Regions from separate parts of the Streptomyces sp. NPDC048258 genome, predicted to be linked through region 4. Evidence: riboswitches for the same ligand, from Rfam matches in the RefSeq annotation. Region 4 holds a riboswitch; each other region holds the start of a gene.
What was found. A riboswitch is a leader RNA that binds a small molecule or an ion and turns the genes downstream of it on or off. The one in region 4 is predicted to bind cobalamin.

Region 1 (7,407 bases), on a different contig from region 4:
TCCCTGCGCGCCGACCAGAAACGCAAGCGGAAGCTGATGGCGACTCTCGACCTGCACGGACTGTGAGCGGTACCGCGCCGTCTCGCCCGCCGTGCTCCGATGCTTGGCTTGGGCCTCTGCCAAGTCCTCGTACGGGACCCACGGTGGAGGCGGCGCTGACGGCCTGGGTCGGACGGAGCCCACGCGGCATACCGGGCTCGCCGCCGCTGACCTCCCGGCCAACTCCGGTGCACCGCACAGGAATGGTCTTGCTGATCAGGTTTCGTGTGGAGTGTTCTTGGCGAAGTACTTCAACCATGGGCTTATCACCGGTTGCCGGTCATCCTTCTGTCGCCGTGTTCCGAGAGCCCCGAGGCGGGCGGCCCGTCCCGGTGTTGGGCCCACGGGTCGATGCTGAGGCGAAGCGAACCGCGCGCGTGCTGGCCGCGGTGTCGACCCATGCCAGACCTGTCGAGCGCACCCTCGCGCTGCGGCAGGCTGCCACGGTCGCAGGTGAGTTGGCGGCCGCGCTGTCGGATCTGGCTCCGGCCGTGGTCGGTGAGGGACTGCCGGCGGAGTCGACCAGTCAGTCGTTCTTCCGGGTCCGTGAGGGGGAGCTGTCGGATCAGCAGGCTGCCCTGCACGGTGTCCTGGTCATCCACCGCGGTCTGGAGGATCTGTGTGATGCTCCGCTGTCGGGTTCCGACCTGGCGCTGGAGGTGACCGGGATGCGGCAGTCGATGCTCGATCTCACCGGCGCAGCGCCGGGCGCAGACCATGACTCCCTCCCGACGGTGGCCGTCCCCGAGGCCGGTGCGGGATCGTCGTTGGAGAGTGTGTGGAGTGCTCGGTGGCTCATCGGTCACCAGGTCCATGTCCTGTTCAACGTCTGCGCTGCGGTCGCCGTGGCCGACGCCACCCACCATCTGCGGCACGGCGACGGCGATGCCGCCCTCACGCGGCTGGCCGATGCGACGGTGTACGTGCGCGGCTTCCCCGCAGCGATGGCCCACGCCAGTACGATCCCGGCCGACTACTACATGGCGTCGATACGCCACACCATGGCGCCTCCGTCGGTGGACATCCCGTTGAGCGGGCGCCAACATCGCGGATACAAGCTGTTCCGGGCGGCGATGAAGGACCTGCTGTCCGTGGTTCCCGACTCCTACGAGCACTTGGCAGCCCGCGCCCCGGAGCTGGCCGAGGCACGGGGTGCTCTCCTGGAAGCCGACATCGTGGACGGTGAACGGCACGTCACCCTCGCGTACTCGATGGTGCATCTGCGTCGTTCGATCGCTCAGAAGCCCGAAGGTCCCGACAACGCGGTCGCCGAACTACGGCTGATGCGCCATCGCCGGGCGGCCCAGTACGCCTCGCTGATCCGATTCGGGGACCATTACATCGCCGACGCCGTGGCCGGCCTGCGCCACTCGTGAGTCCGCGCGTCCGCCGCCCACGCCCCGGCAGGAGACCCTGATGCCCGAGACGACGCCCGACACCAACCAAAGCACCGTCGTCGCCGCAGACCGGGAGCTGGGTCCGGCCGATGCCGGCGCGTGCGAGCGGCTGGCCCGCACCCTGTGCACCCGCGGGGACGACCAGGTCGACAGCCCCGAGTGGGTGGCACGGGCCCGGGACGCCTGGGAGGATCTTCCGCTACTGCTGCGCCGTGAGGTGCGCCGGTTCAGAAGGCATTCCGGCCCGCACGGCACATTGGTGATCGGCGGCCTGCCCGTCGGTCAGGCCGCCCTGCCCGCGACACCGACCGTACCCGGCTCGGTCCAGCGCCAGGCCACCATCTCGGCGGCGGTGCTCACCATGGTGGCATGCGGGCTCGGCGAGCCCCTCGCCTACCTGGCGGAGAAATCCGGCGCCCTCGTGCAGGACGTCGTGCCCGTCCCCGGGCAGGAGACCTTCCACGGCGGGCCGGCCGTAGTTCGAACCGTGCGGCCAGGGCAGCCAGCGCGACCGGTGCGCTGATGGCAGCGAAGGGGGCACCGACGCAGCGGTGCGCGCCGGCGCTGAAGGGGAGGTAGGCGTTGCCGCGGGTCGTGAGTGCTTCGTCTCCCGTCCAGCGGTGGGGGTCGAGGCCGAGGAGAGTACCGAGGGTGGTCAGCGACTTCTGGTAGTCGTTGATCCAGATGTTGCGGCCGTTGACCACGCCGGCGACGAGTCGCTTGCCGGGGAGGCCGCCGACCGCGGCGAGGTCGCGGAGGTTGGCCTCGGCCGCGTCGATGAAGTCGAGGGCGAGCCCCTCCACGGGGGCCTTCGCCAGCACGGGCAGGGCCTCGCCGAGCCGGTCGAAGTACGAGGCCACCAGCAGCTTGGGGCGCTCGGTCAGGGCGCCGAACTCCCGGTAGGTGCGGGCGGCGGCGTTCAGTTCGGCCGGGGTACGGTCCTGGACGAGGGCGGGCTCATCCAGCTGGACCCATGCGGCGCCCGCGGCGCGCAGGTCCGCGAGGACCTGGGCGTAGACGGGCAGCAGCCGGTCGAGCAAGGTCAGCGGCTCGAAGTCGGCGGCCACGCCGGGCGCGGGCTTGGCGAGGAGCAGGTACGTCACCGGGCCGACCAGGACCGGGCGGGCGGTGTGGCCGAGCGCCAGGGCCTCCTTCAGTTCGGCGACCTGCTTGGCGGAGTCGGCCGTGAAGACGGTGTCGGGGCCGAGTTCGGGGACGAGGTAGTGGTAGTTGGTGTCGAACCACTTGGTCATCTCGAGGGGGGCCACGTCCTGGGTGCCGCGCGCCATGGCGAAGTACCCGTCCAGGGCCCCTGCCTCGACCGCCGCCTGATGGCGGGCAGGTACCGCGCCGACCATGACCGTGGTGTCCAGGACGTGGTCGTAGTACGAGAAGTCACCGGTCGGAACCTCGGTGATGCCCGCCTCGGCCAGCTGTTGCCAGTTCGTGCGGCGCAGGTCGCGGGCGGTGTCCTGGAGGGCGTCGGCGGTGACGCGGCCCTTCCAGTAGCCCTCGACGGCCTTCTTCAGTTCGCGGTTCTGTCCCTGGCGGGGGTAGCCGTACACGGTGGCCTGTACTGCCGCGGCTGCGGACTCGGTGGTCACGGAACTCTCCTTCGCGAGCATGTCTCCATGGACCCGGTGAGGGTCGAGGGTGCGAAGGGGTGCCGGAACGGGCGGACCGCCGGGTTCGCGTACGACTGGGGTACGCGACGGGGAGGATCCGCCTGAGGTGCACGCCGACCCGCCCACGAGGTCACCGGGAAACCGGGCGCGGTCGATCGCGCACGGGCAACGGGCAGGTCTTCGGACTCGCGGGCACGCCTGCCGGTCTCCCGGCGGGCACCTACTGGCCGTCGCTTCCCAGGACCGGTTCCGGTCCCAGTGCGTATGACGGCGGTCGTTCCCGCTCACCGCTGCGGGGCAGTCCCGGATTCCCACCGGGTTCCCTCTTACGACGCATCCCGCCTGGCGGACGGGGCGAACCAGCTGCGAGGCCCACAGTAGGTCGACTGACCGGGGAATGGACGCTGCTTTCCACATGTCGGACGATGAAATGAGACACGGTGGGGTGCGGCGACACCACTCGCCACACCTCCACCGTTCTTGCGTGCCTCCGGCGCACCCTCAGCCCGGAGACCTGCCGGGACCCTCAGCCCCGGCCGTATGTGTGGAACCCGCGGCCGCTCTTGCGGCCGAGCAGCCCCGCCTGCACCATCCGCTGGAGCAGCGGGGGCGGCGCGTACAGGGGTTCTTTGAACTCCTCGTAGAGGGACTCGGCGATCGCCGCGACCGTGTCCAGGCCGATCAGGTCGGCGAGCTTGAGCGGCCCCATCGGGTGGGCGCAGCCCAGTTCCATTCCGGCGTCCACGTCGGCGGCGCTGGCGTACCCGGATTCGGCCATCCGGATGGCGGAGAGGAGGTAGGGAATCAGCAGCGCGTTGACCACGAAGCCGGCACGGTCCTGGGAGCGGACCGTGGTCTTGCCCAGGGTGTCGCTGGCGAAGGCCTCGACGTCGGCGATGGTGTCCGCCGAGGTGTGGAGGGAGGAGACGACCTCCACGAGCGGCAGGACGGGGACGGGGTTGAAGAAGTGCAGGCCCACCACCCGGTCGGCGCGGCCGGTGGCCATACCCAGCCGCATGATCGGAATGGCCGAGGTGTTGGTGGCGAGGATGGCCTCCTGGTCCTCGACGATCTTGTCGAGGGCGGTGAAGATCTCCGTCTTGGCGTCCGGGTTCTCTGTGACGGCCTCGATGACCAGCTGCCGGTCGGCGAGGTCCTCCAGGTCGCCCGTGAACACGAGCCGGGCCAGGGCGTCCTCGGCGGACATCCGGTCCATCTTGCCCCGCTGGACGGCGCGCTCCAGGGAGACGGCGACACGTTCCCGGGCGGCGCGGGCGGTGGAGGCGTCCGATTCGGCGACGACGGTGTCGAGTCCGGCGCGGGCGCAGACCTCTGCGATGCCTGCGCCCATCTGGCCTCCGCCGACGACTCCGACGCGCTGGATGCGGGCCGACTGCGCGGGGGCGCTCACGCGTTCACCTGCGCGGCGGCGCGGCGGACGAGGTGGCGGGTGTATGCCTCGGGGGTGAAGAAGTCGGGGAGGCGGATCGAGAGTGCCGTGTCCACGAAGATCTCCCGTGCTTCGAGGGCGAGCGCCTGCGGGTCCTCGGCCTCCAGGGCCGCGCATTCGGCGTCGAGGAGGTCGATGACCGCCCCCCGGTCAACCCGGTCGTGGCGGAGCCATTGCCAGATCTGAACGCGGGCGATCTCGGCGGTGGCGGCGTCCTCCATCAGCCCGTTCAGTGCGACGGCGCCGCTGCCGCGCAGCCAGGCGTCGAAGTAGCGCAGCGCCACGGCCACGTTGGAGCGGATGCCCTCCTGGGTTGGCGGGGCGGAGGTCCGGCGGACGTTCAACAGATCGGCGGCGGCGACCTCGACATCCTCGCGCGTCCGCTCCAGCTGGTTCGGCCGCTCCCCCAGGACCCCGTCGAAGACCTCGCGGCAGACGGGGACGAGCCCTGGGTGGGCGACCCAGGATCCGTCGAAGCCGTCCTCGGCCTCCCGCTCCTTGTCCAGGCGCACCTTCGCCAGCGCGGCGTTGTTGGCTTCCGCGTCCCGGCTGGGGACGTGGGCGGCCATGCCGCCGATGGCGTGGGCGCCGCGCCGATGGCAGGTGCGGACGAGGAGTTCCGTGTACGCCCGCATGAACGGGGCGGTCATGGTGACCTTCGCCCGGTCGGGCAGCTGGAAGTCGGTGCGGTGGCCGAAGGTCTTGATGAGGCTGAAGAGGTAGTCCCAGCGGCCCGCGTTCAGTCCTGCGCTGTGCTCGCGCAGCTCGTAGAGGATCTCCTCCATCTCGAAGGCAGCGGTGATCGTCTCGATCAGGACGGTCGCGCGGATCGTGCCGCGGGGAATGCCGAGGAGTTCCTGAGCGAACAGGAAAATGTCGTTCCACAGCCGGGCCTCGTACCGGTTCTCCAGCTTGGGGAGGTAGAAGTACGGGCCGTACCCGACGTCGATCTGCCGCTGGGCGCAGTGGAAGAAGTACAGGCCGAAGTCCACGAAGGAGGCGGAGACGGGCCGGCCGTCGATCTCCAGGTGGTCCTCGGTGAGGTGCCAGCCGCGCGGGCGGACCATGATGGTCGCCAGGTCCGTACCGAGCCGGTACTCCTTGCCCTCCGGGGTGGTGAAGTCGATGCGTCGTGTGATCGCGTCGAGCAGGTTCAGCTGGCCGTCGATGACGTTGTCCCAGGTAGGGGCGGTGGCGTCCTCGAAGTCGGCCATCCACACGCGGGCACCGGAGTTCAGGGCATTGATCGTCATACGGCGCTCGGGCGGGCCGGTGATCTCGACCCTGCGGTCCGTCAGACCGGGTGCGAGTGGGGCAACCCGCCAATCGGGGTCGGCGCGGACGGCGGCGGTGGCGCGGGAGAAGTCCAGGGGCGACCCGGAGACCAGGTGGGCGGACCGGCGGCGGCGCTCCTTGAGGATCTCCAGGCGTCGGTCTGCGAATGCGGCGTCGAGGCGCCCGATGAACTCCAGGGCCTCGGGGGTCAGGATCTCCTCGTGGCGCTCAGCCGGTGCGCCGAGAACCCGGACACTGCTGATCAGGGGCGTGAGTGACATGCGGTTCTTCTCCTCAGCGTGGGACGGCGGGCGCCCGAGAAGGAGGCCTCTCGGGCGCCGTCGGACGGCGAACGGCAGGGCGCCGCGCTGGCCTGGCGGCCAGGAGGATTCCTAGTGGAACTGCTCTTCCTCGGTGGAACCGGAGAGCGCGGTGGTGGAGGAGGCGGGGTTGACTGCGGTGGAGACCAGGTCGAAGTAGCCGGTGCCGACCTCGCGCTGGTGCTTGACCGCGGTGAAGCCCTGCGCCTGGGCCGCGAACTCGCGCTCCTGGAGGTCGACGTACGCGGTCATGCCGTGCTCGGCGTAGCCGCGGGCGAGGTCGAACATGCCGTGGTTGAGGGAGTGGAAGCCGGCCAGGGTGATGAACTGGAAGCGGTAGCCCATCGCGCCCAGCTCGCGCTGGAACTTGGCGATCTGGTCGTCGTCCAGGGCGGCCTTCCAGTTGAAGGAGGGCGAGCAGTTGTACGCGAGCATCTGGTCCGGGTACTGCGCGTGGATCGCCTCGGCGAACTCGCGGGCCTGCTCCAGGTCCGGGGTGCCGGTCTCGACCCAGATGAGGTCCGCGTACGGTGCGTAGGCCAGGCCGCGGGCGATGACCGGCGCCATGCCGTTCCGGACGTGGTAGAAGCCCTCGGCGGTGCGCTCCCCGGTGCAGAACTCGGCATCGCGCTCGTCGACATCGCTGGTCAGCAGGGTGGCCGCGAGGGCGTCCGTACGGGCGATGATCAGGGTCGGGGTGTCGGCGATGTCGGCGGCGAGGCGGGCCGCGTTGAGGGTGCGGATGTGCTGCGAGGTGGGGACGAGGACCTTGCCGCCGAGGTGGCCGCACTTCTTCTCGGAGGCCAGCTGGTCCTCGTAGTGGATGCCCGCCGCGCCCGCCGCGATCATCGCCTTGGTCAGCTCGAACGCGTTGAGCGGGCCGCCGAAGCCGGCCTCGGCGTCCGCGACGATCGGCGCCAGCCAGTCGGTCGTGTCGTGGCCGCCCTCGGCGGTGGCGATCTGGTCGGCGCGCAGCAGCGCGTTATTGATCCGACGAACCACCTGGGGAACGGAGTTGACCGGGTAGAGGCTCTGGTCGGGGTAGGTGTGCCCGGCCTGGTTGGCATCGGCGGCGACCTGCCAGCCGGACAGGTAGATCGCCTGGAGACCCGCGCGGACCTGCTGCACTGCCTGGCCGCCGGTGAGCGCGCCGAGCGCGTGGATGTAGTCCTGTTCGTGCAGCTGGCGCCACAGCCGCTCGGCGCCGCGCCGGGCCAGGGTGTGCTCCTCGCGGACGCTGCCCGAAAGCCGCACCACGTCCTCGGCCGTGTAGGTGCGCTCGATGCCCGCCCACCGCGGGT
Region 2 (7,407 bases), on a different contig from region 4:
GGCGGGCGCTGCTCGACGGCCGGCCGTACCACCCCCGTACGGTCTCCGCCGCGCTCGACTCCGGCGTCGGCTTCGTGGCCGCCAACCGTCAGGAGGAAGGCTGCGCCGCCGAACTGACCGTACGGGAGAACTTCCTGGCGAACCCCCGGGCAGCCGGTGTGCCGGCGTTGCACTGGATCAGCCCCCGGCGGGAACGCGCCGAGGCCACCGCCCTGATCGACCGCTTCTCGGTGCATCCCCGCGACAGCGAGGTGCCGATCGCCACCCTGTCCGGCGGCAACCAGCAGAAGGTCATGGTCGGCCGGTGGCTCCGGGGGAGCCTGCGCCTGCTCATCCTCGAAGAGCCGACCGCCAGCGTGGACGTGGGAGCCAAGGCCACGATCTACCGGCTGCTCGACGACGCGCTCGCCTCCGGCCTGGCGGTACTGCTCATCTCCACCGACTTCGAAGAGGTCGCCACCGTGTGCCACCGCGCTCTGGTGTTCGTCCGCGGGACCGTGCGCGCCGAGCTGACCGGCGCAGCCCTCACGGTCACCGAACTCACCCGAACCGCCTCGGCCATGCCCCCCATCACCGGAGCTGCGACGAGCCGATGACCATCCCTCCCTCGCTCCGATCCCTGCTGGATCGTCTTCACGGGCACCTTCTCGGCACCTACGGCCTCCTGGCGCTCGCCGCCCTGCTCTTCCTGGTCTTCTCCCTCACCCTGCCGAACACCTTTCCCACCCAGGACAACATCTCCTCGATCCTCTCCAACCAGTCGATCCCCGCCATCCTGGCGCTCGGCGCGACGATCCCCATCGCCACCGGCAAGTTCGACCTGTCCATCGGCTACGGCCTCGGCCTCGCGCACGTCATGGTGATGCAGCTCATCGTCGACGAAAGCTGGCCCTGGCCCCTCGCCTGCCTCGTCGTGGTGTGCGGAGGGGCCGTGGTCGGGGCTCTGAACGGTGTGATCGTCGAATTCGGGCAGATCGACTCCTTCATCGCCACGCTCGGCACCGGCAGCATCATGTACGCCTTCACCGGCTGGATCACCGACGGCGCCCGGATCGTCCCCGGCCCGAACGGCCTGCCCGTCTCCTTCACCGACCTCTACGACTCCCGGTTCCTCGGGCTGCCGGTACCCGCCTACTACGTCCTGACCGTCGCGGCCGTCCTCTGGCTGGTGCTGGAGCGTCTGCCGCTCGGCCGGTACCTGTACGTCATCGGCTCGAACCCGCGCACCGCCGGCATCATCGGCATCCCCACCCGCACCTACTCCGTCTACGCCTTCGCCGGGTCGGGCCTGGTCGTCGGCTTCGCCGGTGTCCTGCTCGCCGCCCAGCAGCAGACCGGCAACCCAAGTGTCGGGCTGGACTACCTGCTGCCCGCCTTCGTCGGTGCTCTGCTCGGGTCCACCACGATCAAACCGGGCCGCGCCAATGCCCTCGGCACCGTCGTGGCCGTCGCCGTCCTCGCGATCGGCCTCGCCGGAATCGGCCAGCTCGGCGCCCAGTTCTGGGCCACGCCGCTGTTCAACGGCGGGACCCTGCTCATCGCCGTCGGCCTGGCGGGCTACTCGGCCCGCCGCCGCCTGCGCGGCGGCGCCACCACGACCCGCCGGTCGCTCGCGGAACCGTCGGCCGCACCGGCGAACGACAGCCACCCCTAGAACCGTTCTCGTACGTCGTACGCGCACCTGCGTCAGGAGCACTGTGTACTCGAACCGCAAGACCGCCGTCACCGCCGCAGCCCTGCTCGCGGCAGCCGCCGCCCTGGTCGCCGGCTGCGAGCGCGGCCCGTCGGCCGGCACGGGGCCGTCCGACGCCGGCGGTTGCCCCGGCACCCTCGCGAAGGCCGGGACGGCCGTCCAGCGGGCCGAGAACACCGATGCGTCGTGGACCGGCCCCACCAGCGGCCCCGCGGCGGTGTCCGGCAGGACCGTCGTCTACGTCGCGCAGACCATGACCAACCCTGGTGTCGCAGGCGTGACGAAGGGCGTCGAGGAAGCCGCGAAGGTCATCGGCTGGGACCTCCGGGTGATCGACGGGGAGGGCACCCCCGCCGGCATCCAGGCCGCGCTCAGCCAGGCGATCACCCTCAAGCCCGCGGGCATCGTCATCGGTGGCTTCGATCCCCAACTCACCTCGCAGCAGGTGGCGCGGGCCGAAGCGGCGCGGATCCCGCTCATCGGATGGCACGCGGTGGCTTCCCCCGGCCCGAGCGAGAATCCCAGGCTCTTCACCAACATCACCACGAACGTGGACGACGTGGCGAAGATCAGTGCGGACTGGATCATCGCCCGGTCCAAGGGCGACGCCGGAGTCGTCCTTTTCACCGACGACTCGATCCCCTTCGCCAGGAACAAGTCCGAACTGATCAAGAAGGAGCTCGCCACCTGTTCCGGGGTGCGGATCCTGGCCTACGAGAACATCCCCATCCCGGACGCGAGCAACCGGACCCCCCAGGCGGTCTCCTCCCTCCTGTCCCGCTTCCAGGACACGTGGACGTACTCCGTGGCCATCAACGACCTCTACTTCGCCGACGCCGCCCCGGCCTTGCGCGCAGCCGGCGAACCGGGCTCCGGCCCGCCCTTCAACATCGGCGCGGGCGACGGCGACCCCTCCGCCTTCCAGCGCATCAACAGCGAGCAGTTCCAGGCCGCCACCGTCCCCGAGCCGCTGTCCCAGCAGGGCTGGCAGATCATCGACGAGTTCAACCGCGCGTTCGCCGGCCGGCCCGCCAGCGGCTATGTCGCCCCGGTCCACATCGCCACGGCCGACAACAGCCACGGCTCCACATCCTGGGATCCGGCCGGCTACCGCGAGGCGTACCGGAAGATCTGGCGCAAGTAGCGGCACGACGGCCGGCCTGGTGGGCCGTCAGGCGAGCGCCGCTGCCAGCAGCTCGGCGGTCTCGGCTACCAGCGGGTCGTCCGCTCCGGCATCCGGCCGGGGCTTGGTGGTCAGGACGGCCATGACGATGGGCGCCCCCTGCGGGGGCCACGTGATGCCCGCATCGTTGTTCGTCCCGTACCTCCCACCACCGGTCTTGTCCGCCAGCGTCCAATCTGCCGGCAGGCCGGCCCTGAAGCGGTCCGTGCTGGTCGTGTTGGCCAGCAGCCAGTCCGTCAGCAGCGCCCGGTCCCGGGGTTCGAGCGCGTCTCCGAGCACAAGGTGCTCGTAGGTCCGGCCGATGGCCCGCGGGCTGGTCGTGTCCGTCAGCCGGTCGGGCTCCGCGGAGTTCAGGTCGGGCTCCCAGCGGTCGAGCCGGGTGGTTCGGTCCCCCACCGAACGACAGAACCGGGTGACCGCGCCGGGGCCGCCCAGTTCACGGAGCAGGAGGTTCGCGGCCGCGTTGTCGCTCTGGCAGATCGTGGCGGCGCACAGCCGGCCGATGGTCATGCCCTGGGCCAGGTTCTCGGGCAGCCCGGTGACCGGCCCGTATCCGGAATCCCTCACGTCCCGCTCCGTGTAGTGGAGGTGCTTGGCGAGCACCTCTCCGTCCTGGTCCAGGTCACGGAGCACCGCCGCGACCGCGAGGGTCTTGAAGAGCGAGCACATCGGGAAGAGCTCGTCCGCCCGGTACAGCACCGTCCTGCCGTCGGCCGTGTTCCGGGCGAACACTCCCAGGCGGGCGGAGTGCCGCAGTTCGAGCGTGCGAAGCTGCCGCAGGATCTTGTCGCGCCCGGCCCGGGGGGCTGCGAATGCCGTGCCGCTGAGCGATAACCCTGCCAGCGCCGCGCCGGCCCCGACGGCCAGCACGGCGCGGCGGGTGGGGCGGACTCCTGCGAATTCCACGATGCGATCTCCACTTCTGTTCCGGTCCGTATGAGAGCGAGGACGCAACAGGAGTCCAGGTGGTTCACTCCGGCACTGGTGCCGGCTGTAGAAGCGGTAGCCGTCCGTGCCGCCCAGGCGCTCCGGGGGCCGCACACACGGCAGTTGTGGCCGGCGGGTACGGTTTCGGCATGGACGTTTCCGCAACAAGTGCGACCGCCGACAACGTGACGCCGTCGACGGTGATCAAGGACACCGCGCGTCAACAGCTGGTGAAGACGGGTGCCGGAGGGCTGTCCCTGGATGCCGTGGCGCGCGACAGCGGTCTTGCCGTCGCCGAGGTGGAAGCCGTCTTCCCGCACCGGGACGACCTGTTGACCGCGCTGGTCATCGACGCCTACAACGCGTCCGGCGCCGCGATGGAGCAGGCGGACGCGGCCGCCACGGGCGCCGGTGCCTCGGCCGGTGCGCGGCTCCTCGCGGTCACGCGCGCGCTGCGGCAGTGGTCCTTCGACAACCCCGCCGAGTTCACACTGATCTACGGCTCGCCCGTTCCGGGCTACCACGCCCCGCAGGACACGGTCCCGCCCGCCTCGCGCACCCCCGCGGTACTCGCCGGCATCGTGCGGTCGGCGCTGGAAGGCGGTGAACTCACCCCGCCCCGGCGGACGGTGCCGGGCCCGCCGCTGCTCCTGCCCGCGGCCACGGAGCTGTTCGGCGGCGTGCCCGAGGCTCCGTTCTCGGACATCCTCGAGCGTGGCATCGTCCTGTGGAGCAATCTGATCGGGCTCCTGGTGTTCCAGGTCTTCAGCCGTACCCACGACAGCGTCAGGGACGAGGCCGCGTTCTTCGACTACGCCATCGCCGTGGCGGCCGAGAGCATCGGACTCGTCGTCCCCGTGGGCGAGACGAGCGACTGAACCGTGGCCGCGGGGGTTCGGCGGGTGGTGCCGCCGAGCCCCCGCGGCCGCGTCCGCCACCCGACGCGTCTCATCCCGGTGTCCGGAATATGAACACGTCTACCCGGCCTCAAGGACGGACGCCTACGCTGGCCTCGCAGCTGGTTCGCCCCGTCCGCCAGGCGGGATGCGTCGTAAGAGGGAACCCGGTGGGAATCCGGGACTGCCCCGCAGCGGTGAGCGGGAACGACCGCCGTCATACGCACTGGACCCGAGCCGGGTCTGGGAAGCGACGGCCAGTAGGTGCCGCCTCTTGAAGAGGCCGGTGTGCCCGCGAGTCCGAAGACCTGCCCGTTGCCCGCACGCGACCGTTCGCGTGCGGATGTCCCGGCGACCTCGTGGGCGGGTCGGTGTGCATACCAGGCGGGCGTCCGCGCGTACCCATCCGTACGCGGCGAAGGCGGCCCGCCCGGTCCGTCACCCTTCGCGTCTTCGTATCCGTCTCCGGGATGCCATGGAGACATGCTCGCGAAGGAGAGTTCCGTGACAGACAAGTCCGCGGCAGCGACCGCACAGCCCACCGTGTACGGCTACCCCCGGCAGGGGCAGAACCGTGAACTGAAGAAGGCCGTCGAGGGCTACTGGAAGGGCCGCGTCAGCGCCGAAGCCCTCCGTGAGACCGCCCGGGACCTGCGGCGGTCGAACTGGCGCCGGCTCGCCGAGGCCGGCATCACCGAGGTACCGACCGGCGACTTCTCGTACTACGACCACGTGCTGGACACCAGCGTGATGGTCGGCGCCATCCCCGCCCGGCACCGTGCCGCGGTCCAGGCCGACGCCCTCGACGGCTACTTCGCGATGGCGCGCGGCACCCAGGACCTGGCGCCGCTGGAGATGACCAAGTGGTTCGACACCAACTACCACTACCTCGTACCCGAACTCGGCCCCGACACCGCCTTCACCGCCGACCCGAGCCGCCAAGTGGCGGAGCTGCGCGAGGCCCTCGCACTCGGGCTGACCGCCCGGCCCGTGCTCGTCGGCCCGATCACCTACCTCCTGCTGGCCAAGCCCGCCCCGGGCGTTGCCGCCGACTTCGAGCCGCTGACCCTGCTCGACCGGCTGCTGCCCGTCTACGCGCGGGTCCTGGCGGAGCTGCGCGCCGCCGGCGCCGAGTGGGTGCAGCTGGACGAGCCCGCCCTCGTCCAGGACCGGAGCCCGGCCGACCTGGGCGCCGCGGCCCGCGCCTACCGCGAGCTCGGCACGCTCACCGACCGGCCGAAGCTGCTGGTCGCCTCGTACTTCGACCGGCTGGGCGAGGCACTGCCGGTACTGGCGAAGGCGCCCGTCGAAGGGCTGGCGCTGGACTTCACCGAGCGGGCCGCCGCCAACCTCGCCGATCTCGCCGCCGTGGGCGGCCTGCCCGGCAAGCGGCTGGTCGCGGGCGTCGTCAACGGCCGCAACATCTGGATCAACGACTACGCGCAGTCCCTCGCGACGCTGGGCACCCTGCTGGGACTTGCCGACCGCGTCGACGTCGCCGCGTCCTGCTCCCTCCTCCACGTCCCGCTGGACGCAGCCGCCGAACGGGACATCGACCCGCAGGTCCGCCGCTGGCTGGCCTTCGCCCGGCAGAAGACCACCGAGATCACCACCCTGGCCCGAGGCCTCGCCCGGGGTACCGACGCGATCGCCGCCGAACTCGCCGCCAACCGGGCCGATCTCGCTTCCCGCGCCAACTCGGCGATCACCCACGACCCGGCGGTACGGGCCCGCGCCGCGGCCGTCACCGACGCCGACGGGCGCCGCTCCCAGCCGTACGCCGAACGGTCCGCCGCCCAGCGCGCCCACCTCGGCCTGCCCCTCCTGCCGACCACCACCATCGGGTCGTTCCCGCAGACCACGGAACTGCGCACGGCCCGCGCCGATCTGCGCGCCGGACGCATCGACACGGCCGGCTACGAGGAGCGCATCAAGGCCGAGATCCGCGAGGTCCTCGCCTTCCAGGAGAAGGCGGGCATCGACGTACTCGTGCACGGCGAGCCCGAACGCAACGACATGGTCCAGTACTTCGCCGAACAGCTCACCGGCTACCTCGCCACGCAACACGGCTGGGTCCAGTCCTACGGCACCCGCTACGTCCGCCCCCCGGTCCTCGCCGGCGACATCTCCCGCCCCGAGCCGATGACGGTCCGCTGGACGGGGTACGCCCAGGCTCAGACGGACAAGCCGGTCAAGGGCATGCTCACCGGCCCCGTCACCATGCTCGCCTGGTCCTTCGTACGCGACGACCAGCCGCTCGGCGACACCGCGCGCCAGGTCGCCCTCGCCCTGCGTGACGAGGTGAACGGCCTTGAGGCCGCCGGGACTTCGGTGATCCAGGTGGACGAACCCGCGCTGCGCGAGACCCTCCCGCTCCGCGCCGAGGGTCACGCCGAGTACCTCGCCTGGGCCACCGAATCGTTCCGCCTCACCACGAGCGGCGTCCGGCCGGACACCCAGATCCACACCCACATGTGCTACGCCGAGTTCGGCGACGTCCTGCAGGCCATCGACGATCTCGACGCCGATGTCATCAGCCTGGAAGCGGCCCGCTCGCACATGCAGGTCGCCGACGAACTCGCGGGCGTGGGATACCCGCGCGAGGTCGGCCCCGGTGTGTGGGACATCCACTCACCGCGCGTGCCGTCCGCCGCGGAGGCGGCGGCCCTGCTGCGGAAGGGGCTTGAGGCGATCCCCGCCGAGCGGCT
Region 3 (7,407 bases), 260 kb from region 4:
CTTACGGAAGAGTAATTGAATATCTATCTGCCGCCCGAACGGGACCCGGAGCGGAGGCCGGCTCCGGGGGCCGCTACCCTGAGCCGGTCAACAAGCACCGAGAAGGGGTGGACCCAGTGGCGGACATCGAGAGCGCACGGGCGACGTTCAACAAGTTCGACGTGAACGGTGACGGCTTCGTCACGGCCGACGAGTACAGCGCGGCCATGAAGGCGATGGGCGACGCGTACGTCACCGGCGCGGTCGCGGACGCCGTGCTCGCCGCCAAGGACGCCAACGGCGACGGCCTGCTGAGCTTCGACGAGTTCTGGGCCGCCCTGAACAACTAGGCCCCCGCGAAGCGGGCCTGCGCGCAGCGGGCCTCCGCGCCGCCCCCGCCCCACCTGCCGGGCGGGGGCGCGGTCATGCCGTGGTGCCGCCCGGGGGCGTCATGTCCTCGACCTCGGTCAGGGCTTCCCGGAGCCAGTGCAGCCAGAACGTCTCCAGGGCGATCCCGCCGTGCAGGACGAGACGGCGCAGCCGGTCCTCCACGGCGTCCCGCTCCGGCGGGAAGTCCTTCTCCTCGATGGCCTCGTACTGGGCCAGCTGCCGCTGGTGCAGCTCCAGATGGCGCCGCAGCTCGGGGCCGAGCTCCTGTGGCCCGACCACCCCCGCCGCGCGGATGCGCAGCAGCAGGGGATCGCGCATCGGCTTCGGGTCCTGGCTCTCGGCGACCCACCGCGCGAGCTCCGCGCCGCCCGCCGGCAGGACCTCGTACTCCTTCTTCTGCCCCCGTACGGGCACCTCGCTCGGCAGCTCCCGGATCAGCCCGGACTCCTCCAGCCTGCCGAGCTCGCGGTAGATCTGCTGGTGCGTCGCCGACCAGAAGAACCCGATCGACTTGTCGAACCGCCGGGTCAGCTCAAGCCCTGACGAGGGCTTCTCGAGCAGGGCGGTGAGGATGGCGTGCGGGAGCGACATGACGCCATCCTAGGTTTGCCGTGGCTCCGGCCGGTCTACGCCCATGCGGACAGCGCCTCCGGGGTGCGGGGGCCCGGGACGTCGGCGGGGAGCAGGCCGCGGGTGCGCAGGAAGGCCGTCACGGCCGGGGACCAGGCCTGGCGCAGGCCCGCCTCGGCGAGCAGGGCCGGATCCGAGAGCAGCGCCGGGGCCGGGCCGACCCGGATGCCCGACGGGGCCAGGACCGCCGCGTCGTCGGCCCACCGGACGGCCAGGTCCACGTCGTGGGTGGCCATCACCACCGTGGTCCCCGAGGCGCGCAGCCCCGCCAGCACGTCCAGCAGCCGCTCCTGGCCGTCCGGGTCCAGCCCGGCGGTCGGCTCGTCCAGGATCAGCACCCGCGGGGCCATCGCCACCGCGCCCGCGATCGCCGCGCGCTTGCGCTGCCCGTACGAGAGCAGGTGCGTCGGGCGGTCCCGCAGCGCCGTGATGTCCAGCGCGGCGAGGGCGGAGTCGACCCGCTCGCGGACCTCCGGCACCGGCAGGCCCAGGTTCATCGGCCCGAAGGAGACGTCCTGTTCCACCGAGGCCGCGAACAGCTGGTCGTCCGGGTCCTGCACGACCAGCTGGACCGCCGTCCGCAGCCGGGTCAGGCCGGCGCGGTCGTAGGTGACCGCCGCGCCGTCCAGGCGCAGCGCGCCCGACCCCGGCCGCAGGCCTCCGCTGAGCAGCCGCATCAGCGTGGTCTTGCCGCTGCCGTTGCGGCCCAGCAGGACCAGCGCCCGGCCCTCGGCGATCCCGAAGTCGACGCCGGAGAGCACGGCGGGCCCGTCCTCGTACGCGTAGCCCGCGCCCACCAGTTCCACCAACGGCCTCACAGGTACAGCTCCTTCAGTACGAGGGTCACGGCGGTCAGCCCGGTCAGCAGCGCGGCGGACGCGGCCAGGAAGCGCCAGGACAGCGCCGCCTCGGGGACGAGCACGCGCAGCGCGCCGTCGTAGCCGCGCCCGGCCAGGCCCGACTGGAGCCGCGCCGCGCGGTCGAAGGCGCGTACGAACGAGGTCGCGGCGAGCCCGCCCACCGAACGCCACGCCGCCGCCCGGCCGGTGGTGCCCAGCCGGGCCGCCTGGGCCTGCCGGACCCGGGCGAGGGAGTCGAGCAGCAGGAACCCGATCCGGTACATGACCAGGGCCACGTCCACCACGGGAGCCGGCACCCCCGCCCGGACCAGCCGCGGCAGCACGTCCGAGACCGGGGTGGTGAACGCGAACAGCAGCACGCCGAGCGAGGCCGCCGAGGTGCGCAGCAGCAGCTCCGCGGCGTGCCGTGGGCCGTCCGGGGCCAGCGAGACGAACCCGGCGGGCCCCCCGACGGCGAACAGCAGCGGCAGTGCCCCGGTGAAGCAGAAGCCGAGCGGGATCCGGAAGGCCCGCCACAGCTGCCGCCGGGCCACCCCGGCGGGGCCGAGGAGCACGGCGAGCGTGGCCGCGGCGACCAGCGGCCCGCCGGGCCACGGGGGCAGGCACACCGCGGCGACCGTCAGCCCGATCCCCAGCAGGGCCTTCTCCAGAGGGTGGCGATGGCGCCAACGGCTGCTGTGCGCCGCCGCGTCGATCGGCAGCACCGCCTACGACTCCGTGGCGGACGGGGACGCGGACGGGACCGCGTCGGCAGCGGCGGCGGCCGCACCCTGACGGCGACCCCGGCGGACGCCGAAGTAGTACGCGAGCACGCCCGCCCCCAGCGCCGCCTGGAGGGCGAACAGCGCCGACTCGATCTCCGCGGAGGGCGGCTCGTACAGCGGCGAGAACCAGGGCTCGTAGTCCGGCTTCAGCTCGGTGATGGCCGCCTCCGCCTGCGCGTCGGCGCCGGCGAACGGCTCCTCCTTGCCCTCGCCCAGGCCAAGCGCGAGCGGGAGCACGGCCAGCGCCGCCACCAGGAGCAGCAGCAGGGTGTTGATCTTCGCGTTCCTGGTCATCAGGCCGACGCCTCCTGCTTCGTCCCGGATCCGGTGAGCTTCGCGACGCCGAGCCGGACCAGGTCCGACCTGCTGGACTGCATCAGCAGCCGCATCACGAGCACGGTCAGCAGCCCTTCGCTGACCGCGAGCGGGATCTGCGTCACCGCGAAGATGCCGGCGAACTTCTCCAGCGAGCCGACGAATCCGCCGCTCGCGTCCGGGAAGGCCAGCGCCAGCTGGACGGAGGTCACGCAGTACGTCACCAGGTCGGCGAAGAAGGCACCGAAGAACACGGTCACCATCAGCGGCAGGCCGGACTTCCGCAGCAGCCGGTAGACGCCGTAGCCCGCCCAGGGCCCGGCTATCGCCATCGAGAACACGTTGGCGCCGAGGGTGGTGAGCCCGCCGTGCGCCAGCAGCAGCGCCTGGAAGAGCAGGGTGATCGTGCCGAGCACCGCCATGATCGGCGGCCGGAAGAGGATGGCCCCGAGCCCGGTACCGGTGGGGTGGGAGCAACTGCCCGTCACAGAAGGGATCTTCAGGGCGGACAGGACGAAAGTGAACGCCCCGGAGGCTCCGAGCAGCAGCGTGCTCTCCGGATTGGCCTTCACCTCGCGGGTGAGGGCGCGTACTCCGTGTACGACAAAGGGAGCGGACGCGGCGCCCCAGGCGACCGCGTGCAACGGGGGCAGAAACCCCTCGGCAATATGCATGAGTGGGGAAGACCTCTCCAGCACCTCGTGGATGGACAGCGCGCCCCGGCCGGTCTCCTGGCTCACGGGTGCCGATGCCCGGACTCCGCCTTCCCGGGGCCGTGCGGTGTCCCGCGCGGGCCCAGTGGCTCCCCGCTGGGGGGCACCTCCCAGACGGGGTCTGGGGGAGGTGGAGCCGGACTTCCCGATCACAGTGGCGAGGGCCGCACCGGTTTCACACCGGTTTCCCGAACACCAAGGCCCACTGACCCTAGTCGGCCGCGCGGACCGGCACCAACCCGCCCCGATCGGCGTGGGTCCCCGTACGGGCGCGGCCGGGTGGCGGCCCCGGCCCGGCCTCCACAGGCTGGGACCGTGGCTGCCGACACCGAGTACGACTACTCAGACCTAACCGCCGTCTACGTGAACTGCACGCTCAAGCGCTCGCCCGAGACCAGCAACACCGAGGGCCTGATCGACAAGAGCCGCGCCGTCATGGAATCGGCCGGGGCCCGGACCTCGCTCATCCGCGCCGTCGACCACGACATCGCGACCGGCGTCTGGCCGGACATGACCGAGCACGGCTGGGAGAGCGACCAGTGGCCGGTCCTCTACAGCCAGATCATGGACGCCGACGTCCTCGTCCTGTGCGGGCCCATCTGGCTCGGCGACAACAGCTCCGTGATGAAGCAGGTCGTCGAGCGGCTCTACGCCTGCTCCTCCCTCCTGAACGAGCAGGGCCAGTACGCCTACTACGGCCGCGTCGGCGGCGCCCTGATCACCGGCAACGAGGACGGCGTCAAACACTGCGCCATGAACGTCCTCTACAGCCTCCAGCACCTCGGCTACGCGATCCCGCCGCAGGCCGACGCCGGCTGGATCGGCGAGGCCGGGCCCGGCCCCTCCTACCTCGACCCGGGCTCGGGCGGCCCCGAGAACGACTTCACCAACCGGAACACGGCGTTCATGAGCTGGAACCTGATGCACCTGGCCGCGCTCCTCAAGCGCTCGGGCGGCTTCCCGGCGCACGGGAACCAGCGCTCGCTGTGGGACGCGGGGTGCCGCTTCGACTTCGAGAACCCCGAACACAGGTGAGGGACGTTCCGGCAGGCACCCGGCCACGGGCTCCCGGGATCCACGGAGGGGAGGGCGGCTCTCATCGATCGCGAGCGATTCATGAGGACGCTGACGTTCTGGCTGCGTCCGGCATTCGCGCTTCGCGTGGTGAACCGATTCCAGAGAATCGCGGGGTTCGATCGCTCGATGGCGCTGGCGTCCAGCATGCTGACCGCGATGATCTCCCTCGCGATCCTCTGCGGTGCCGTTCTGGCCGGCATCGGCGACAAGGACGTCGCCGACCGGATCATCGACCGGTACGGCCTCACCGGGGCCGGAGCCGATGCCGTGCGGCAGGTCTTCGCCTCGACCACGGACACGAGCATCGGCGTCCTCGGGGCCCTGTTCCTGCTGATCTCCACGCTGAGCTTCGCGCGAGCGGTGCAGCGGTTGTTCGAACAGACGTGGCAGCTCAAGCCCCTGAGCGTGCGCAACACCGTGAACGACCTGAAGTGGGCCCTCGTCTTCCTGGTCTACGTGCCGGTGAGCGGCTGGCTCTTCGCCGCCACCGGCGGCGGGCACCTCACGCCGGCGGCGACCCTGCTCGAAGCGTCGCTGACCGGGCTCTTCCTCGTCTGGGGTGGCTGGATCCTCTCGGCGAAGAGGGTCGCCTGGCGTGATCTCCTGCCGTTCGGTGTCATCGCGTCCGTTCTGACGGCGCTCTATTCCGTGGGCGCGGACTTCTATCTGCCACGTCTGTTCAACTCCTACGCCGACCGCTACGGCGCGGTGGGCGTGGTCTTCGCGATGCTCTCGGCGTTCTTCGGCATCGTGCTGGTCGTGGTGGGGTCGGCGGCGCTCGGCCGGGAGGTGCGTGACGAGCTCGGCCGCATCCGCCAGGGCGAGCGACCGCCCGATGACGAGATCCGCCGTGAATGGGACAACGTGGTCGACCAGATGAGGGAGCGTTGGCACACAACCCGGGGGAAGATCTCCCGCTTCCGGCCGGACAGGAAAGCGAAACGGCGCTGAGCGGGTTCGGTTCAGACTCCGGTGGTGGCGATGATGTCGCCGTCGGCGACGGCAGCGGTGAGCGCGGCGTGGTCGGAGACGGTCTGGTCGGCGTAGTGGAGTGCGAAGTCGGCGATGGCCCGGTCGAAGGTGTCGGCGTTGCCGAGGTAACCGGCGATGGCGACGCGGTCGCCGGAGCGGGCGTGGGCGCGGGCCAGGGCGATGCCGCACAGTTCGGCGTACTGGCGGAGCACGGCCGGGCCCATGGTCTCGACCAGCGCCGATCCCTTCATGTCACGCAGCTGTCGGCAGTAGAAGTGGCGTCCCTCCGGTCCGGTCGTCCAGCCGAGGAAGATGTCGCCGGTGGCCTGCATCAGCCGCTGTCCCGCGACCACCCGGTGGCCGTGATGACCAGCGCCTTCGGCCGGCAGGTGGTCCTCCAGTACGGACCGCGTGGCTTCCTTGATCTGGAGGAAGAGCGGGTCCCGCTCGTCGCGACCGGTCAGCAGGACGATGAAGCAGCGTGTGCCGACGCTTCCCACGCCGACGACCTTCCGGGCCGCGTCGACGAACCGGTAGCGGTCCAGCAGGAGGCGGCGCTCCTCGGGGAGGGTGCTGCGGTACTGGCTGAAGATCGCGTCGACGGCCCGTGTCGCGCGTTTGCCGACGGGCTCCAGCAGAGGGGGGTCGTGGATGATGCGCCGGCGGCCGCCCCGCATCTCGGTGAGCTTGTCGAGTGCCTGCAGGCTGGTGCGCCCGCGGGCGCGTTCCAGGTTCGCCTCGGCCCGTCCGCGCCGCTTGCGCTCGCGGATCAGGGGGAGTACCGCGTAGGGGTCGATCCGCTCGTACCAGACGGCGAGTTCGCCCTGCTCGGCCAGCTGCCGCATGGCACGCCGGTAGGCCGCGGCCGCGGCGCGGGCGGCTCGCCACGCCCGTTCGTCACCGTGCCCCCGGTCGCGGGCGGCCACGGCGACGCTGGCGGCGAGCCGCTTGACGTCCCACTCGAACGGGCCGGCCAGGGTCTCGTCGAAGTCGTTGAGGTCGAACAGCAACGCGCGCTCGGGTGAGGCGAAGACGCCGAAGTTCAGCAGGTGCGCGTCACCACAGAGCTGGACGGTCAGACCGGTGTTCGGTACGGCGGCGAGGTCCGCGGCCATGACGGCGGCCGCGCCGCGCAGGAAGGTGAACGGGGAGACCGCCATTCGCCCGTAGCGGATCGGCAGCAGCTCGGCCACCCGGTCGGCGGCCTGCCGCCGCAGCACCCACAGGGGATCGGCCCGGTCCGCGGCCGGTGTCCACCGGCCGTGCGAGGCCCGTCCGACTTGCTTGCGGACCGCGCGCCCGGTCCGGGCCCGATCGGCTGGACTGGTCATGGTCTGCTCCTTGTCGCTCCGCACCCGGCCTGGACGGCGGGACGGCGGATCGCGGGCGGGGCCTATTCCTCCGTGGCGCCGGCCTTCGAGGTCGGCCACTTGAGTTCGATCTCCAGCTCGATCTGCCCGTCGCCGACCTCGACCTCGATCTCGCTGAGGAGTTCGTCGGGGATCCGCAGGGTCAGCGTCCCGGGTCCGAGTTCCAGTTCGGCTTTGCCGCCGCGCCTGAGTGCGTCCGCGAGCGCGGAGAGCCGATCGGCGGCCTCAAGGCGTGACAGCGAACTCTTCTGCTCGAATTCGAGGTCCTTCACGGATGTCTCCAACCTGGGAGGAACGGGAACGGCAGACACCGTCAATTGTGACGCTGGGCATCATT
Region 4 (7,407 bases):
CACGCAGATCAGGTCCGCGCTCTCCAGCCGCTCCAGTCCGTACGGGACGACGATCTCGAAATGCCCGTCGCCGGTCGGGGAGCGCCGGTCCTCCGCCGCGCACACGGCGAAGTCGTACACCGGTAGTCCCATGTCGCTGCGGTCGATTCCGAAGACCTCGCAGAAGATCCCCAGCTCGAACGGGGCGACACCGTTGACGAGGGCCACGGCCACATTGGTCAGCATGACTCCAGTGTGGCAGTAATTCGATCTTCGGTGACAGTCCTGCCACTGTTCGATCATGGCCGATCAGGCGGACAGTGGAGGTATGAGCACCTTCGTGAACTACCTCGCCGTCCTGGCCATCGCCGCCGTCCTGCTCGGGCCCAGCCTGTACGGGGCCCGGCGCGACCGACGGGTCGACCGACAGCTGCGGGCCGCCGCGACCCGGCGGGTGTGGCTGCCCCGCCAGCGGGCGGGCGGTCTCCCGCCCACCTACCGCCGGCGCGGCATCCGGTTCGGCACCTGGCGCCGGGGACGGATGGCTCACTGAGCCCCTGCCCCCGGCGCACACGCGGACGGGCTTAGAAGTCCTCGTCCAGGTCGACCGTGCCCTCGACCGCGACCTGGTAGGCCGACGGACGACGCTCGAAGAAGTTCGTCAGCTCCTGGACGCCCTGCAGCTCCATGAAGGAGAACGGGTTCTGCGAGCCGTACACCGGCGGGAAGCCGAGGCGGACCAGGCGCTGGTCCGCGACGCACTCCAGGTACTCGCGCATCGACTCGGTGTTCATGCCCGGCAGGCCGTCGCCGCAGAGGTCGCGGCCGAACTGCAGCTCCGCCTCCACGGCCTCCTTCAGCATGTCGGTGACCTGCTGCTGGAGTGCGTCGTCGAAGAGCTCCGGCTCCTCCTTGCGGACCGTGTCCACGACCTCGAAGGCGAAGTTCATGTGCATGGTCTCGTCGCGGAACACCCAGTTGGTGCCCGTGGCCAGGCCGTGCAGCAGGCCGCGGCTGCGGAACCAGTACACGTACGCGAAGGCGCCGTAGAAGAACAGGCCCTCGATGCACGCCGCGAAGCAGATCAGGTTCAGCAGGAAGCGGCGGCGGTCGGCGGCCGTCTCCAGCCGCTCGATCTTCTCGACCGAGTCCATCCACCGGAAGCAGAACTGCGCCTTCTCGCGGATGGAGGGGATCTCCTCGACCGCGTCGAACGCCGCCGCGCGGTCGTCCGGGTCGGGCAGGTAGGTGTCGAGCAGCGTCAGATAGAACTGGACGTGCACGGCCTCCTCGAACAGCTGGCGCGACAGGTACAGGCGCGCCTCCGGGGAGTTGATGTGCTTGTAGAGCGTCAGCACCAGGTTGTTCGAGACGATCGAGTCGCCCGTCGCGAAGAACGCGACCAGACGGCCGATCATGTGCTGCTCGGAGGGGGTCAGCTTCGCCAGGTCGGCGACGTCCGAGTGGAGGTCGACCTCCTCGACGGTCCAGGTGTTCTTGATCGCGTCCCGGTAGCGCTCGTAGAAGTCCGGGTAGCGCATGGGGCGGAGCGTGAGCTCGAAGCCCGGGTCCAGGAGGTTCTTGGTTTCGTTGGAGCTCATTACTGGCAGGCCTCGCAGGACTCGGGGTTCTCAAGGGAGCAGGCCAGGGCGTCGGCGTCGACGGCCTGCGGAAGGGGCGTGGCGGCGGCCGGGACGGCGGAGCCGGACGCGGCGCGGGCGATCTTCGTCGCCGGGCGCGAGCGCAGGTAGTACGTGGTCTTCAGGCCCTGCTTCCAGGCGTACGCGTACATCGAGCTGAGCTTGCCGATGGTGGGCGTCTCCAGGAACAGGTTCAGCGACTGGGACTGGTCGAGGAACGGGGTACGGGCCGCCGCCATGTCGATCAGGCCGCGCTGCGGGATCTCCCACGCCGTGCGGTACAGCTCGCGCACCTCGGCCGGGATCCAGCCGAAGCCCTGCACCGAGCCGCTGGACTCGCGCAGCGCCTCGCGGGTCTGCGCGTCCCACACGCCGAGCTGCTTCAGCTCGTCCACCAGGTACGCGTTGACCTGGAGGAACTCCCCGCTCAGCGTCTCGCGCTTGAACAGGTTGGAGACCTGCGGCTCGATGCACTCGTACACGCCCGCGATCGAGGCGATCGTCGCCGTCGGGGCGATGGCCAGGAGCAGCGAGTTGCGCATGCCGCCCTTGGCGACGCGGGCGCGCAGCGCGTCCCAGCGCTCCGGCCAGTTCAGCTCGACGTCGTAGTGGTCCGGGTGCAGGACACCGCGGGCCGTGCGGGTCTGCTCCCAGGCGGGCAGCGGGCCGCTGCGCTCGGCGAGGTCGCAGGAGGCCTCGTACGCGGCCAGCATGATGCGCTCGGAGAGCTTGGTGGACAGGGCCTTCGCCTCGGGGGAGTCGAAGGGCATCCGCAGCTTGAAGAAGACGTCCTGGAGGCCCATGGCGCCCAGACCCACCGGGCGCCAGCGGGCGTTGGAGCGGCCGGCCTGCTCGGTCGGGTAGAAGTTGATGTCCACCACGCGGTCGAGGAAGGTCACGGCGGTGCGGACGGTCTCGTCCAGGCGCTCCCAGTCGATCTCCCCGTCCACCACGAAGGCGCCCATGTTGACCGAGCCGAGGTTGCAGACGGCCGTCTCGCCGTCGTTGGTGACCTCGATGATCTCGGTGCACAGGTTAGAGGAGTGGACGACGGAGCCCGGCTCGGCGGTCTGGTTCGCCGTGCGGTTGGAGGCGTCCTTGAAGGTCATCCAGCCCTGGCCGGTCTGCGCGAGGGTGCGCATCATCCGGCCGTACAGGTCGCGGGCGGGCATGGTCTTGCGGGCCAGTCCCGACTCCTCGGCCTTGCGGTAGGCGGCGTCGAACTCGTCGCCCCACAGGTCGACCAGCTCGGGCACGTCGGCCGGGGAGAACAGCGACCAGTCGGCGTCGGCGTTCACGCGGCGCATGAACTCGTCCGGCACCCAGTGGGCGAGGTTCAGGTTGTGTGTACGGCGCTGGTCCTCACCGGTGTTGTCGCGGAGCTCCAGGAACTCCTCGATGTCCGCGTGCCAGGTCTCCAGGTAGACGGCGGCGGCGCCCTTGCGGCGGCCGCCCTGGTTCACGGCGGCGACGGAGGCGTCGAGGGTCTTCAGGAACGGCACGATGCCGTTGGAGTGGCCGTTGGTGCCGCGGATCAGCGAACCGCGGGCGCGGATGCGGGAGTACGACAGACCGATGCCGCCGGCGTGCTTGGAGAGGCGGGCGACCTGGTGGTAGCGGTCGTAGATCGAGTCGAGCTCGTCCAGCGGGGAGTCCAGCAGGTAGCAGGAGGACATCTGCGGGTGCCGGGTGCCGGAGTTGAAGAGCGTGGGGGAGGACGGCAGGTAGTCGAGGCGGCTCATCAGCCGGTACAGCGAGGCCACTTCCTCGACCGCGCGCATGCTCTCGTCCTCCGCGAGGCCGCAGGCCACGCGCAGCATGAAGAACTGCGGGGTCTCCACGACCTGGCGGGTGATCGGGTGGCGCAGCAGGTAGCGGCTGTGCAGGGTGCGCAGGCCGAAGAAGCCGAAGCGGTCGTCGGCGCCCTCGGTGAGGGCGTGCTCCACCAGCGCGTCCAGGCGGCTCGCGTGGATGCGGACGAACTCGGCGGTGCGGTCGGCGATGAGCCCCTCGCGGTGCCCGACCGCGACGGACGCGGAGAAGGAGGTGGCGCCCTGGCCGGCGGCCTCGTCACGGACGGCGAGGGTCAGCAGCCGCGCGGCGAGGCGGGAGTACGCGGGGTCCTCGGAGATGAGCCCCGCGGCGGCCTCGGTGGCCAGCCCGCGCAGTTCGGCCTCGTCGGCGGCGGAGCTGCGGCCGCGCAGCGCGGCGGCGGCGACCCGGCCGGGGTCGGTGTCGGGGAGGTCCGCCGTCAGTTCGGTGAGGGTACGCAGCAGCGTGGCCCCCGGGCCCTCGGTGTTGTCGCCAGAAACGGACTCGGCGCGCGGTGCGGAAGGCGCGATGGTCACGGCGGGAGCTCTCCCTCGCTCGGCCCGGTCATCGGCGGGGCGGGGCGCGAGCGGGCGCATGCGGGCGTGGCAGGAACGCGTACACCCCATGGCGTCCACCGGCCCAACCGCGAGGCCCGGACGTATCGGCACCCGGTTCGGTCGAGCCGGGCGCGCTGTCGGCAGGTCCTCGGACTTGGTGTCCGGTAGGCGGACACTTCATACCGTTGCGGGACAGTTCCGGATTCGCACCGGATTCCCCTGCGGCGACAGCAGGCATGAGCATACATGTGGGGGCGACCGGATGCGGCAGCCCCCACATGTTGTGTCGGCGTGGCTACAGCTTCAACTGATAGGTGAGCAGCGTCAGGCCCTCGATGGGCGCCCAGTCCCGCTCGGGAGTGCGTACGAAGCCCAGTCGCGTGTAGATCCGGTGGGCGCCGGCCATGGTGCGCTGGGTGGACAGCACCAGCCCCGTCACGCCCTCGACGGCCCGGGCCCGCTCGACGCACGCCCGCACCAGCGCCTCGCCGGCGCCCCGGCCGCGCGCCTCGTGGGCCACGGCGAGCATCCGGAACTCGGCCTCGTGCGGGCCGGCGATGTCGGCCAGCGGGCTGCCGGGCGCGGCGAAGGTCACTCCGCCCAGGAGCCGGCCGTCCTGTTCGGCGACGAGCACCTCGGCCCGGGCGGCCCGGCCGGCCACGTCGCGCAGCACGTGCAGGTACCCGTCGTCCTCGTTGAAGTCCAGGTGCCCGTCGGCGAGGTAGGCCTGGGCGGTGATCTCGCCCAGTTCCGCGTAGTCGGCGGGCCGCACCGGCCTGATCGTGATGTCCATGCCGTCGAGTGTGCCGGAGGCAGGCCGAAGGGCCCCACCCGTTCGGGGCGGGGCCCTTCGGCTGTCCCTCAGCAGCAGCGGAAGCCCTCGCGGGGGTCCGCCTCGCGCGCGTCCGTGCGGGCCCGCTCGAACTCCCGGCGGGTCGGGACCCGCGCGTCCGGGTCGTGGGAGCGGGCGTGGGCCACGTACCGGTCGTACGCCGCTTCGCCCGAGAACTCCCGTACGTAGAACCGGACCCGGGCCAGCGCGCCGCGCAGGCTCGTGCGGCCGCTGATGAGGCTGCTCACGAGCCCGCTCATGAGGACAGCGGCTCCTTGACCCGGCCGCCGCCCGAGTCGAGGCCGGCCGCGACGAGCTCGGCCCGCTCCTCGGCGGTCGGGATCAGTCCAGCCGGAGCGACGATCTTCGACTCGGTCCACGGGACCTCGGAGAGCTTCACGGACTCCGGGCTGCTGATCGCCTTGAAGCAGGTCCGGGCCGCGTCCGCCAGCACGATGATGATCAGGATCGCGAACAGCGCCGACAGCGCGCCGTCCACCGTGGCGTTGGTGACCACGGTGTGCATGTCGTCCATGTTCTTGGCGGGCGGCAGGACCTTGCCCGCGTCGATGCCGGTCTGGTACTTGTCGCGCTGCGCGAAGAAGCCGACCTTCACGTCGTCCGAGAAGATCTTCTGGTAGCTCGCGGTGAGCGTGACGGCGACGTCCCACGCCAGCGGAACACCCGTCACCCAGGCCCACTTCAGCCGGCCGGACTTGACCAGCAGTGTGGTGCAGACGGCCAGGGCGACCGCCGCGAGCAGCTGGTTCGCGATGCCGAACAGCGGGAAGAGCTGGTTGATGCCGCCCAGCGGGTCCTTGATGCCGACCCAGAGGAAGTAGCCCCAGCCGAGGACGACGACGGCGCTCGCCAGCCAGACGCCCGGCTTCCAGCTGACGTCCTTGAAGGACTTGTGCACGTTGCCGAGGGTGTCCTGGAGCATGAACCGGCCGACGCGGGTGCCCGCGTCGAGCGTCGTCAGGATGAACAGCGCCTCGAACATGATGGCGAAGTGGTACCAGAAGGCCTTCATCCCGGCGCCGCCGAGGACGGCCGAGAAGATCTCCGACATTCCGAGTGCGAAGGTCGGCGCGCCGCCCGTACGGGACAGCAGGGTGGCCTCCTCGACGTCCTTCGCGGCCTGGGCGAGGGCGTCCGGGGTGATGGCGAAGCCGAAGTTGGTCACCGCCGCCGAGGCGGTCTCGACCGTGGTGCCGATGACTCCGCCGGGGGAGTTCACGGCGAAGAACAGTCCGGGCTCGATGATGCAGGCCGCGATGATCGCCATGACCGCGACGAACGACTCGGTGAGCATCGCCCCGTAGCCGATGACCCGGACCTGGGTCTCCTTCTGGATCATCTTCGGTGTGGTGCCCGAGGCGACCAGGGAGTGGAAGCCGGACAGGGCCCCGCACGCGATGGTGATGAAGACGAAGGGGAACATCGAGCCGGCGAAGACCGGGCCGTCGCCGCGGGCAGCGAAGTCGGTGACCGCGGGCATCTTCAGCGTCGGCATCGCGATGACCACGCCCAGCGCGAGCAGCGCGATCGTGCCGATCTTCATGAAGGTGGAGAGGTAGTCGCGGGGCGCGAGGAGCATCCACACCGGCAGCACCGACGCGACGAAGCCGTACACGACCATCCAGATGACCAGCGTCTCCTTCTCCAGCGTGAAGGTGGAGGCGAAGGAGGACTCGGCGACCCAGCCGCCCGCGACGATGGCGAGCAGCAGCAGCGCGACGCCTATGACGGAGATCTCGGTGACCCGGCCGGGGCGCAGCACACGCAGGTAGAAGCCCATGAACAGGGCGATCGGGATGGTCATGCCGATGGAGAAGACGCCCCACGGGGAGTGCGCCAGCGCGTTCACGATGACGAGTGCGAGCACGGCCAGCAGGATGATCATGATCGCGAACACGGCGACCAGGGCGGCGGCTCCGCCCACGGGGCCGATCTCGTCCCGGGCCATCTGGCCGAGCGAACGGCCGTCGCGGCGGGTGGAGAAGAACAGCGTGACCATGTCCTGGACGGCGCCCGCGAAGATGACGCCCGCGACGATCCAGATGGTGCCCGGCAGGTAGCCCATCTGGGCGGCGAGCACGGGTCCGACGAGCGGTCCGGCGCCGGCGACGGCCGCGAAGTGGTGGCCGAAGAGCACGCGCCGGTCGGTGGGGTGGAAGTCGACACCGTTGTCGAGGCGTTCGGCGGGGGTGGCCCGCGTCTTGTCCACCTTCAGTACGCGGTGCGCGATGAACCGGGAGTAGAAGCGGTAGCCGATCGCGTACGAGCCCAGCGCGGCGGCGAGCAGCCAGGCGGCCGAGATCTCCTCGCCGCGCGAGAGGGCGAGCACGGCCCAGCCGAGGGCGCCGACGAGACCGACGAGCACCCACACGGCGATGGACCTCGGCGAAGGCGAGCCCGGCGTGCCGCCCGGACTCGCCACGTCCCGTTCTGTACCAGTAGCTTGTGGTTCCGGCATGGCTCTCGTCCCCTCGTCGATCACTGCGTGAGCGCAGGGAATCTACGGGGGATTGCCCGGTGAACGTAAGACCCCGTCCGTATTCCGGTATAGGGGCGCGAGTGCTAG

Region 1: another riboswitch for cobalamin. It lies ahead of ACGFYQ_RS32260 (cytochrome P450); the one in region 4 lies ahead of ACGFYQ_RS05065 (ribonucleoside-diphosphate reductase subunit alpha).
Region 2: another riboswitch for cobalamin. It lies ahead of metE (5-methyltetrahydropteroyltriglutamate--homocysteine S-methyltransferase); the one in region 4 lies ahead of ACGFYQ_RS05065 (ribonucleoside-diphosphate reductase subunit alpha).
Region 3: another riboswitch for cobalamin. It lies ahead of ACGFYQ_RS06215 (energy-coupling factor ABC transporter permease); the one in region 4 lies ahead of ACGFYQ_RS05065 (ribonucleoside-diphosphate reductase subunit alpha).

Annotation. Positions count from the first base shown of each region.
Region 1 is NZ_JBICZH010000018.1:139,598-147,004, forward strand. It holds gene ACGFYQ_RS32250 (SWIM zinc finger domain-containing protein) at 1-66, shown strand, start outside; gene ACGFYQ_RS32255 (hypothetical protein) at 417-1,415, shown strand; partial or broken gene ACGFYQ_RS32260 (cytochrome P450) at 1,820-3,040, opposite strand; cobalamin riboswitch at 3,215-3,440, opposite strand; gene ACGFYQ_RS32265 (3-hydroxybutyryl-CoA dehydrogenase) at 3,588-4,472, opposite strand; gene aceB (malate synthase A) at 4,469-6,067, opposite strand; gene aceA (isocitrate lyase) at 6,179-7,407, opposite strand, start outside.
Region 2 is NZ_JBICZH010000016.1:163,546-170,952, forward strand. It holds gene ACGFYQ_RS30620 (sugar ABC transporter ATP-binding protein) at 1-596, shown strand, start outside; gene ACGFYQ_RS30625 (ABC transporter permease) at 593-1,654, shown strand; gene ACGFYQ_RS30630 (substrate-binding domain-containing protein) at 1,698-2,837, shown strand; gene bla (class A beta-lactamase) at 2,865-3,782, opposite strand; gene ACGFYQ_RS30640 (TetR-like C-terminal domain-containing protein) at 3,953-4,681, shown strand; cobalamin riboswitch at 4,806-5,030, shown strand; gene metE (5-methyltetrahydropteroyltriglutamate--homocysteine S-methyltransferase) at 5,204-7,407, shown strand, end outside.
Region 3 is NZ_JBICZH010000002.1:446,692-454,098, forward strand. It holds gene ACGFYQ_RS06190 (EF-hand domain-containing protein) at 117-329, shown strand; gene ACGFYQ_RS06195 (PadR family transcriptional regulator) at 403-960, opposite strand; gene ACGFYQ_RS06200 (ATP-binding cassette domain-containing protein) at 996-1,817, opposite strand; gene cbiQ (cobalt ECF transporter T component CbiQ) at 1,814-2,563, opposite strand; gene ACGFYQ_RS06210 (energy-coupling factor ABC transporter substrate-binding protein) at 2,567-2,917, opposite strand; gene ACGFYQ_RS06215 (energy-coupling factor ABC transporter permease) at 2,917-3,612, opposite strand; cobalamin riboswitch at 3,642-3,866, opposite strand; gene ACGFYQ_RS06220 (flavodoxin family protein) at 3,967-4,686, shown strand; gene ACGFYQ_RS06225 (YhjD/YihY/BrkB family envelope integrity protein) at 4,768-5,679, shown strand; gene ACGFYQ_RS06230 (DUF2252 domain-containing protein) at 5,691-7,031, opposite strand; gene ACGFYQ_RS06235 (amphi-Trp domain-containing protein) at 7,094-7,342, opposite strand.
Region 4 is NZ_JBICZH010000002.1:187,838-195,244, forward strand. It holds gene ACGFYQ_RS05050 (helix-turn-helix domain-containing protein) at 1-225, opposite strand, end outside; gene ACGFYQ_RS05055 (hypothetical protein) at 308-532, shown strand; gene ACGFYQ_RS05060 (ribonucleotide-diphosphate reductase subunit beta) at 564-1,580, opposite strand; gene ACGFYQ_RS05065 (ribonucleoside-diphosphate reductase subunit alpha) at 1,580-3,967, opposite strand; cobalamin riboswitch at 4,110-4,239, opposite strand; gene ACGFYQ_RS05070 (GNAT family N-acetyltransferase) at 4,284-4,781, opposite strand; gene ACGFYQ_RS05075 (YbdD/YjiX family protein) at 4,850-5,080, opposite strand; gene ACGFYQ_RS05080 (carbon starvation CstA family protein) at 5,077-7,299, opposite strand; gene ACGFYQ_RS05085 (GntR family transcriptional regulator) at 7,404-7,407, opposite strand, start outside.